DNA from 3 places in the Mesorhizobium sp. M0292 genome. Region 1 is predicted to be linked to each of the others. Evidence: predicted binding sites of a transcription regulator. Region 1 holds the regulator's gene; each other region holds the start of a gene.
What was found. The regulator LexA, encoded in region 1, represses DNA repair genes until DNA is damaged. The targets are predictions, from matches to a motif close to TGTTCNNNNTGTGTTCNG.
Positions count from the first base shown of each region.

Region 2: dnaE (DNA polymerase III subunit alpha) is a predicted target of LexA. The motif match lies at 1,580-1,597, and genes of this name have one in related genera.
Region 3: NKI96_RS04995 (sel1 repeat family protein) is a predicted target of LexA. The motif match lies at 1,228-1,245, and genes of this name have one in related genera.

Region 1 is NZ_JAMYSB010000001.1:535,075-538,330, forward strand. It holds gene NKI96_RS02700 (ComEC/Rec2 family competence protein) at 1-744, shown strand, start outside; gene lexA (transcriptional repressor LexA) at 738-1,520, opposite strand; gene NKI96_RS02710 (GntR family transcriptional regulator) at 1,726-2,490, opposite strand; gene kynU (kynureninase) at 2,659-3,256, shown strand, end outside.
Region 2 is NZ_JAMYSB010000006.1:171,602-174,857, forward strand. It holds gene dnaE (DNA polymerase III subunit alpha) at 1-1,453, opposite strand, end outside; gene NKI96_RS11980 (acetyl-CoA carboxylase biotin carboxylase subunit) at 1,714-3,256, opposite strand, start outside.
Region 3 is NZ_JAMYSB010000003.1:10,781-14,036, reverse strand. It holds gene NKI96_RS05010 (hypothetical protein) at 1-182, opposite strand, end outside; gene NKI96_RS05005 (hypothetical protein) at 222-374, opposite strand; gene NKI96_RS05000 (DUF2147 domain-containing protein) at 601-942, opposite strand; gene NKI96_RS04995 (sel1 repeat family protein) at 1,379-1,645, shown strand; gene NKI96_RS04990 (ABC transporter substrate-binding protein) at 2,025-3,146, shown strand; gene NKI96_RS04985 (acetyl/propionyl/methylcrotonyl-CoA carboxylase subunit alpha) at 3,213-3,256, opposite strand, start outside.

The sequences.
Region 1 (3,256 bases):
TGGATTTCCGAGCGCTCGCCGGTCGACGCCGTCGGGCTGATCTCCATCCGCTCGGTGCTGTTAGTGGCGGTCGCCCTCGTCATCGCCACCATGGCCACCACCTGGCTCAGGTTGGCGGCCGTGCCTTTCGCGCTGGCCGGCCTGTTGACGGTGCCGCAGGTGCTTACGCCAGACGTGCTCATATCCGAGGATGCGCATCTGGTGGCCATGCCGATCGGTGGCGGCGAACTCGCCCTCAACCGCGAACGCTCCAACGAATTCACCACGGACAATTGGAAACGGGCGCTGCGGGCCGAAACCATTATCCCACCTGAGATTTTCGAGGCAACAGATACGCGGTTCGATCTCGATCCGCTCGATCTGCCGCCCGGCTCGCCCTTCTATTGCACCGGCGATCTCTGTATCGCCCGGCACCCTTCCGGAGCCATTGTAGCGCTTGCGAAAGACCGCAAGACGGCGCGGCCGGCCTGTGCCTTCGCGAGCCTGATCGTCATCGATGACGCCACCGCTTACAATCCGTGCCGCGACCCGCTGGTGCTGGTCGTGACGAAGAAACAGCTGGCCCGCGACGGCAGCGCCGCCGTCTTCTTCGATCCGCAATCGGCAGCTGCAGCGCCAACCATCCGCTTCGCCGTCGACAAGCCGTATCGCCCCTGGCACGAGCAACGCCGCTTCTCCCGCGAAGCGCGCGGCCTGCCGCCTTACAACCAGCGTGAAAAGTACAAACCCAAGCCGGCTCAGTAGCGCCGGATCAATCCGACAAGCTTGCCCTGCACCTTCACCCTGTCCGGTCCAAAAATGCGGGTCTCGTAGGCCGGGTTGGCGGCTTCCAGGGCGATCGAGGCGCCCTTGCGGCGGAAGCGTTTCAGGGTCGCTTCCTCATCGTCGACCAACGCCACCACGATCTCGCCGGGGCTGGCTGTGTCGGCATTGCGGATGATGACCGTGTCGCCATCGAAAATGCCGGCCTCGATCATCGAATCGCCCTTGACCTCGAGCGCGTAGTGTTCGCCGCCCATGATCATATCGGGCGGCACCGAGATCGAATGGGTCTGATGCTGGATGGCGTCGATCGGCACGCCGGCGGCGATGCGTCCCATAACCGGGATTGAAATCGCGGAAACGGCATCGTCATTGCCGGCCGACATCGAACGCGACGGCGAGCCCGGCTTGATCTGGCGGCCGAGACCGCCTTGGCCCAACGCGCCTTGTCCTTGGCCGCCTTGCCCTTGGCCGGTTTGACCAAGACTGCCCTGAATGATGCTCGGCGAAAACTTCCTCGCCGCATTGAGGCCTGGTGCGATCGAGTCGGGCAGCCGCAGCACTTCCAGCGCGCGCGCCCGGTTCGGCAGCCGGCGAATGAAACCGCGCTCCTCAAGCGCCGTGATCAGGCGGTGGATGCCGGACTTGGAGGCGAGGTCGAGCGCTTCCTTCATCTCGTCGAAGGACGGCGGGATTCCGCTCTCCTTCAGGCGTTCATGGATGAACATCAGAAGCTCATGTTGTTTGCGCGTCAGCATCGCGGCCCCCAAGGGTTCTGAAACCAGAATCAGAAAAAACAAACCCAGAACAAACACTATCTGTTCCAGTTGTGTTCCGCAACCTTTTAAAGTTTAATGAATGTGTTGACGTTTTGTTCAGCGTAACGTTCGGCGCTGCGAGCGCCGCCTGCGCCCAGTTGCCAGCAACGGGGTGAAACGAAGACAAAGTGCCCTGCGTCGTCGGCTACGATCGCCGCTTCCTTTTCGGACGGGGCTGCGCAGCATCCGCGCGGGGTTCTCTCTGGGCATAGACCCGCAGCGTGTAGCCGATGTGAGCGGTCATCAGAGTTTTCGCACGTTCGACGTCGCGATCGAGGGCCGCTTCCATCAGGGCGGTATGGTGTTCGATCGCCACGGCGTCGCGCAGGGCCGCCACGGCCTTCCGGTGTCCGTCCGTGCGGCCGGCGGCGGCGCGCAGCGTCGGGGCCAGACCCAGAAAGCGGTGATGGCGATGCAATTGGTCGGAAATCGTTGCATTGAAGCGCAGCAGCCAGCTGGATGTCGCGGCACTGAGCAGCGCCGCATGGAAGGCATCGTGTTTTTCGTACCACGCGTCGACCGCATCATCCGATGGATCGTCGAGAACAGACCCGCACCGTGAGAGACGATAGTGGGCGGCAACGACCGCGTCTTCCCACTCACGGTCGCCCTTCTCGATCGATTCCACCAGCAGGGGCAGTTCGACCACCAGCCGCGCACGCGCCAAATCCTCGAGCTCCGCCCGAGAGACGGGAGCGACCGCAAACCCGCGGTTGCTGATGGCGGTCACAAGCCGTTCCGCCTCCAGCCGCGACAGCGCCTCGCGCAACGGCGTCCAGCCGATGCCGTAGGTGTTGCGCAGCGTGCTCAGCTTCAACGGCGCGGCAGGCGCCAGCCGGGTCGCAAGAATATCGCGCCTGAGCAGGCGATAGGCCACTTCCGTCTTCGAGGTCTGCTCGTCATCCAGCATCGTGATCCATCAGACATAAACGCTCGGGCGGATCATTATATATCAAAGCCTTTCAGTGGGTGAATTATATATAATGTTTGACAGTTCAAGGGCGACCACTCAAGATCGCCGGCATGTTTGGGCGGCAGGCTCCGCCGCGCGCGTTTGTCCATGGAGGGGCGCCGGATCATGAGCACGACACCCGATCTCGCTACAATCGAAGCAATGGATGCCGCCGATCCGCTGCGCTCCATGCGTGAACGCTTTGTCTTGCCGCAAGGCGTGATTTATCTCGACGGCAATTCCCTGGGCGCCGCGTCAGCGGTCGTCTTCAGCGAACTGCAGCAGGCCGCCACGCAGGAATGGGCGCACGACCTCATTCGCGCCTGGAACACCGCCGGCTGGTTCAACATGCCGGTGGAACTCGGAGATCAGCTCGGGCGACTGATCGGCGCGGCTGATGGGCAGACGGTGGTCTGCGACACAACCTCGATCAACATCTACAAGCTGCTGCACGCAGCGCTCGGCATGCGGCCGGATCGGTCGGTCATCGTTGCCGAGGGCGACAGTTTCCCGACCGACCTCTACATGGCCGAAGGCGTCGCCTCGACCCGGCCGGGAACGCGGCTGCGGCTGGAGGGCGTCGACGCGGCCGCAATCGAGGAGCTGATCGACGACAGCGTTGCCGTCATCCTGGTCAACCACGTCAACTACAAATCCGGCCAGTTGCGCGACATGGCGGCGCTGACGCGCAAGGCACATGACGCCGGCGCGCTGATCATCTGGG
Region 2 (3,256 bases), on a different contig from region 1:
CGCGGCCGACGTCGCGCAGCACCGCGCGCGCCTGCAGCGTACCGAAGGTGATGATCTGCCCAACCTGGTCGCGGCCATATTTCTGCTGGACGTAGCGGATGACCTCTTCGCGCCGGTCCTGGCAGAAGTCGATGTCGAAGTCGGGCATCGACACGCGGTCGGGGTTGAGGAAGCGCTCGAACAGCAGCGAGAAGCGCAGCGGATCGATGTCGGTGATGGTCGTGGAATAAGCGACCAGCGATCCGGCGCCCGAACCACGGCCCGGCCCGACCGGAATGCCTTGCGCCTTGGCCCATTTGATGAAGTCGGCGACGATCAGGAAATAGCCGGGAAACTTCATCTTCTCGATGATGGAGAGTTCGAAATCGAGCCGCTCGCGGTATTGTTCGACCGTGTAGCCGGAAGTGGGCCCATGCGCAGCCAGCCGCGCCTCCAGCCCCTCATGCGCCTGCCGGCGTAGCTCATCGGCCTCCGCTTTCAGCGCCACCTCATTGTCGGCGACATCGCCGCCGGTAAAGCGTGGCAGGATCGGATTGCGGGTCTTGGGATAATAGGAACAGCGCAGCGCGATCTCGACGGTGTTGTCGATCGCTTCCGGCAGGTCGGCGAACAGCCGCGCCATATCCGCCTGGCTGCGCAGGAAATTGTCCGAAGTCAGCCGGCGACGGTTGTCGGCGGCAACCACCGAACCCTCGGCAATGGCGATCAGAGCATCATGCGCGTCATAGTCGTCGCGGGCGGCGAAGAACGCCTCATTCGTGGCGACCAGCGGCAGATCATGGATATAGGCAAGGTCGACCGATGATTTCTCGATAGCGCGGTCATAACCGGAAACACGGTCCAGCTCGACATAGAGCCGGTCGCCGAACAGCGCCTTGAGTGCCAGAAGCCGCGTCTCGGCAAGATCTCGGCGATCCTCCTTCAGCGCCCGGCCGATCGGGCCGCGCGGCCCGCCGCTGAGGCAGATCAGGCCATCGCTATGGCCTTCCAGCATTGCTGACGTCAGATGCACGGGCTCGCCCGGCGGCGTCTCCAGATAGACCTGGCTGACCAGCCTGACGAGGTTGCTGTAGCCGGCCTCGGTGGCGGCGAGCAGCACCACGGCGTGCATCTCCGGACCATGGCGGCGGCGGTCGCGCTGCGCGTCGCTGGTCTCGCCGGAAAAGGCGAGATCGATCTGGCAACCGATAATCGGCTGGATGCCTTCCTTCACCGCCTTCTGGGCAAATTCCAGCGCGCCGAACAGATTGTTTGTGTCGGTGACTGCGATTGCCGGGCACTCGTCCTTGACTGCATGACCGACAACGGCGGCGACCTGCAAGGCGCCCTCGAGCAGCGAATACGCCGAATGCACGCGCAGATGGATGAACGGCCGCGCCGGCGCCTCCGGGCGCGCAGCGGCGAGCGCTGCTTCGCGCCTCAGGGGATCGCGTGGAAGTTTGTCATCCGCCATGATGTTTCAAATTGCTCGAAGGGCTTTGAGTCGATGGAGATGTATTGTCCCGGACCGGGCGATGCCAGTCCAGCACAAATGACCACCGACCACAGGCTTCCGTACCCAGCCGCACGGCTCAGAGATTGTTCGAAATTCGCTCTGGCGAGTCATATGATGGTGGTTTCGAGAATCGGAGCGCAGCGGCCATTGGTCCGTGAGCACGGGAAGCGCAGAAACCACCTTCAGATGGCCGCCGGAGTAGAATTTCCAAACAATCTCTAGGCGAACTCCATGATCACCGCATCGACAGCCAGGCTGTCACCCGGCTTGGCGTTGAGCTTCGACACGACAAGATCGCGGTCGGCGCGCAGCACGTTTTCCATCTTCATCGCCTCGACCACGGCCAGCGTCTCGCCGGCCTTGACCTCCTGCCCCTCGGCAACCGCGATCGACACGACCAGGCCCGGCATCGGGCAAAGCAGCATCTTGGACGTGTCCGGCGCCACCTTCTCCGGCATCAGCCTTTCCAGCTCCGCCGTGCGCGGCAGCATGGCGCGCGCCGTCACCGACATGCCTTTCCAGGCAATGCGCAGGCCGTTCGGCGCCGGCCTGATCTGCGCAGTGACCTTGCGGGCACCGACAGTGCCGCGCCAGATGAGGTCGCCCGGCCGCCAGTCGGACGCCACGGTCAGCGCTTTGCCGCCATCGACCGACAGATCGATTTCCATCGGAATGGAGATCATGCCCTCGATGATCGAAGCCTGGAGATAGTCGTCGCCGAGCTTCACCACCCAATCGCGCTTGAGTGCGCCCGAATGCGGCGCCAGCCGCCCGTCCAGCCGGTCAAGCCGATCGCGGCGCAGAAGCTCGACCGCGGTGGCGATCGCCGCCAGCACTGCCTTTTCATCGCCATTGGGCACGATCGGCGCGAAGCCGTCAGGATATTCCTCGGCGATGAAGCCCGTCGATATCCGCCCCTCGCGCCAGCGCGGATGCTGCATCAGCGCCGCCAGGAACGGGATGTTGTGCTCGATGCCGTCGACGACGAAACTGTCCAGCGCTTCCGACATGGCATCGATGGCCTCGATACGCGTGGGCGCCCAGGTGCAGAGTTTTGCCACCATCGGATCATAGAACATCGAAATCTCGGAGCCTTCGGTGACGCCGGTGTCGTTGCGGATGAAGACATCGCCGAACTTGCCCTCCTCCGGCGGCCGGTAGCGCGTCAACCGGCCGATCGAGGGCAGGAAATTGCGATAGGGATCCTCGGCATAGAGCCGGCTTTCCACCGCCCAGCCGTTCAGCTTGACGTCGCTCTGCTCGATCGCCAGCTTCTCGCCGGCGGCGACACGGATCATCTGCTCGACCAGGTCGATGCCGGTAACAAGCTCCGTCACCGGATGCTCGACCTGCAATCGTGTATTCATTTCAAGGAAATAGAAGTTCTTTTCAGCATCGACGATGAACTCGACGGTGCCGGCGCTCTGGTAGTCGACCGCCTTGGCCAGCGCCACGGCCTGCTCGCCCATGGCCTTGCGCGTCCTGGCATCGAGGAATGGCGACGGCGCCTCTTCCGCAACCTTCTGGTTCCGGCGCTGGATCGAGCATTCGCGCTCGCCGAGATAGAGGGCGGTGCCATGCGCGTCGGCCAGCACCTGGATTTCGATATGACGCGGATCGACGACGAACTTTTCGATGAAGACGCGGTCGTCGCCGAACGAGCTTTTCGCCTCCGAGCGCGCCCGGTCGAAGCCGTCGCGCACTTCCGACTGGCTCCAGGCAATGCGCATGCCTTTACCGCCGCCGCCGGCCGAGGCCTTG
Region 3 (3,256 bases), on a different contig from region 1:
AGACTGACCAGCAAGACAAAGCCGACGCCATGCTTCTTCGTCGCCGGCGCGTCGATCGTCGTGTCGGCATTGGCCCGCATCATCGGCATGACCAGGACCGGCGCCGACAGCACGACCAGGACGAGCGCCGCCCGCGGCAGGAGCCGAAGGGTCTGGAGGGCGTTGATGGCGATGCGGTTCATGGCTTTTGCTTTTCTGTTTGGATCTATGTCTTTGTCGTCTCAGGGGCGAAAATGGTTCATGCAATCGAATTGGCAGGAACTGGCTGCATCCCAGGAACGGGCCGGGCGGCCGGCTTCGGCCACGAGGATGGCGAAGAGCATCCCGAACAGGCTCATCAACAGGCAGACGATGGTGAAGCGGCGAGCGAGCATTTGCGTAGTGTCTCCTTGAACACGCCATCAAAATGCCCTGATGCGACTGAACCGGCGCTGATGCCGACGTTCATCTGCGGTTCAAAGTGATTGACGAGGTCTTAGAGAGAGCGTCGGTTTGGGTTTGCGCCGCCGCAAACGGCACGGTCGTCGCTATGGCGCGGACCGTCCTGCAAAAGAAAACGGGGCCTGTGAAGGCCCCGTTGGTCAACTCAAAGCAGCAAGATCAGAGCTTGTGCCAGGTCTGGCTCTTGCAGATCAGCCCGCCGAGCACGCAGCCGCTCATTTTGAGCGAGGTGCCCGACAGTGTTGCCTTGCCCGAATAGGTCTTGTCGTTTGCCGGATCGGTGATGTTGCCGGCATATTTGTTGGCCCCGGCCGCCTTGAGCGAACCGATGGTCTTCCCGGCATATTTGCCGGTCTTCAGGGTGATGGAGAATGAACCGCTGCCGCCGATAACTGCTGTGTCGCCGGCTTGTGTCTTCCAATTGCCTTCGATCGGATCGGCCCAAGCCGCACCAGCCATCATCACGGCGGCCGCCAGGGCCAAGCTCACTTTGCGAAACATATCTGTCCTCCCTGGTTAGATGGGGCAGCCGCCTCTCTGCCCCTTACGCAAACGTAAGCTAATCCAGCTCCTGGCAAAACAAAAGCGTACCGCGACGGAAGGTTTCGCAATTTTCATGCAGGGTCGGGAGAGTGCAGCCCGTGGAAATGAAACGATCGAGGCGTTGGCTTTGGTTCGCGTGGTTAGCAGAGTGTTGATCGGCGCCTTGCAAATTTTCGTCAAATCGGTCGAGAAACGGCGGGATTGCTGACTTTGTATCCTTAACGAATTTCCGCGTTTACCTCTTGTTTTAGCTTTGTTTTCTCCAAATTAAGCACGCCATTTAACGACGGATTCAAGGCTCGGCCTCATTCTCGGAAGCATCGAAAGAGCGGCTCCCCAGGGAACACCGGGGGACAGAAGAGGCCCGCTCTCGGGAGCCAGACAGGGGACTAAAATGGCACGTTTTGAAATGCTTGAAGCCGGCTTCGGCGCCATGGGGGCAACTGCCCAGGCCGACATTCTTTTCGAACTGGGCATGATGTATGCGACCGGCCGCGATTGCGAGACCGATGTCGTTGCCGCCCACAAATGGTTCAACATCGCCGCCATCAAGGGCTCGGTCCGCGCCGCCGAACTGCGCTCGGAACTGTCGGCCGCGATGTCCAAGGCCGAGATCGCCAAGGCGCTGCGCGAAGCCCGCGAATGGATGACCATGCACTGAGATCGGCGATCTCGAGCAGATATACGAAAGACAGGGAAGCTCCGGGATCAAGACCGCATAGACGGCCGGAACCGGTAGACAACAAGGCCGCGACAAGACGGCCGACCATGAAAGAACAAGAACGCGGCAGGCCGGCACGGTCCAGTCGTGCACAATGGGGACGGCGGGCAGGTTTTCGTGGCGCGGGGGCGCATGGGGACTGCTACGAGCAAAAAGCCACGACCGGCCGGATCAGGCTGGCGTGGCTTTTTGCGTTGATGAGGCCCAATCGAGCGGCGCCGATGCGCCTAGACAGGCCCAATGAAGGATGAAATTGTCCCGCCTTCGGAAAGAAGCGCGGCCAGAGCGGCTGCGCGAGTGTGGGAGGAGTTCTATCACCATGAAAAAAACGGGTATTTTGAGCGCGGCCGTATTTGGCCTGATGATGAGCGCGCCGGTTGCCTTTGCCGATGACATCACCATTTCGGTGGTCGGCCCGATGACCGGACAGCTCGCCACGATCGGCGATCAGTTCAAGCAGGGCGCAACGGCAGCCGCCGATGCGATCAACGCCGCCGGCGGTGTCAACGGCTCCATGATCAAGCTCGACATCGAGGACGACCAGTGCGATCCCAAGCAGGCGGTTTCTGTGGCCAACCGGATCGTTGCCAACAGCGTCAAGTTTATTGACGGCCATGCCTGTTCAGGTTCGAGCATCCCGGCTTCCGCCGTCTACGCCGAGGCCGGCGCGCTGATGATGAGCCCGGCCTCTTCAAATCCCGAGCTGACCGATGCCGCCGCCAAGGCCGGCTGGCCGACGATCATGCGTCTCTATACGCGTGACGACGCGCAGGGCGCCTTCATTGGCCCGTGGATCGCCAAGAAATATGCCGGCAAGAATGTCGTTATCCTGCATGACAAGAGCGCCTACGGTCAGGGCGTTGCCGATGCCGTGAAGGCGACGATGAATGCCGGTGGCCTCAAGGAGATCGACTATGAAGGCATCAATGCCGGCGAGAAGGATTATTCGGCTCTCGTCACCAAGCTGAAGGACCTCAAGGCCGACGTTGTCTATTTCGGCGGCTATCACCCGGAAGCCGGGCTTATCCTGCGTCAGTCGGCCGAGCAGAGCGTCAAGTTCCAGCTGATCATGCCGGATTCGATCGCCTCGCCAGAATTCTGGCAGGTCGCCGGCCCCGCCGGTGAAGGCACCCTGTTCGTCTTCCCGTCGGACCCGCAGGCCAAGCCGGAAGCCAAGGAGGCCATCGCCAAGATCAAGGCGGGCGGCTTCGTGCCGGAAGGCTTTACGCTGTTCTCCTACGCCGTCGTTCAGGCGTTTGCAGAGGGCGTCAAGCGCGCCGGAACGGACGATCCGGTCAAGGTAGCCGAAGCGCTGAAGAACGGCACGCCGTTCAGCACCGTGGTCGGCGACGTGACCTTCGACGAGAAGGGCGATCTGAAGAACGCCAGCTACGACATCAACCAGTGGCACGACGGCAAATACGCACCGATCGCGCAGTAAGCGGCCGCGTGCTCATGGCAATGGCCGGGCTTGTCCCGGCCATTTTTCATTCAAGCCTCCAGCCGGCTATGAAGCCTCTTCAACGAAGCGCACCAGCACCGTTCCGTCGG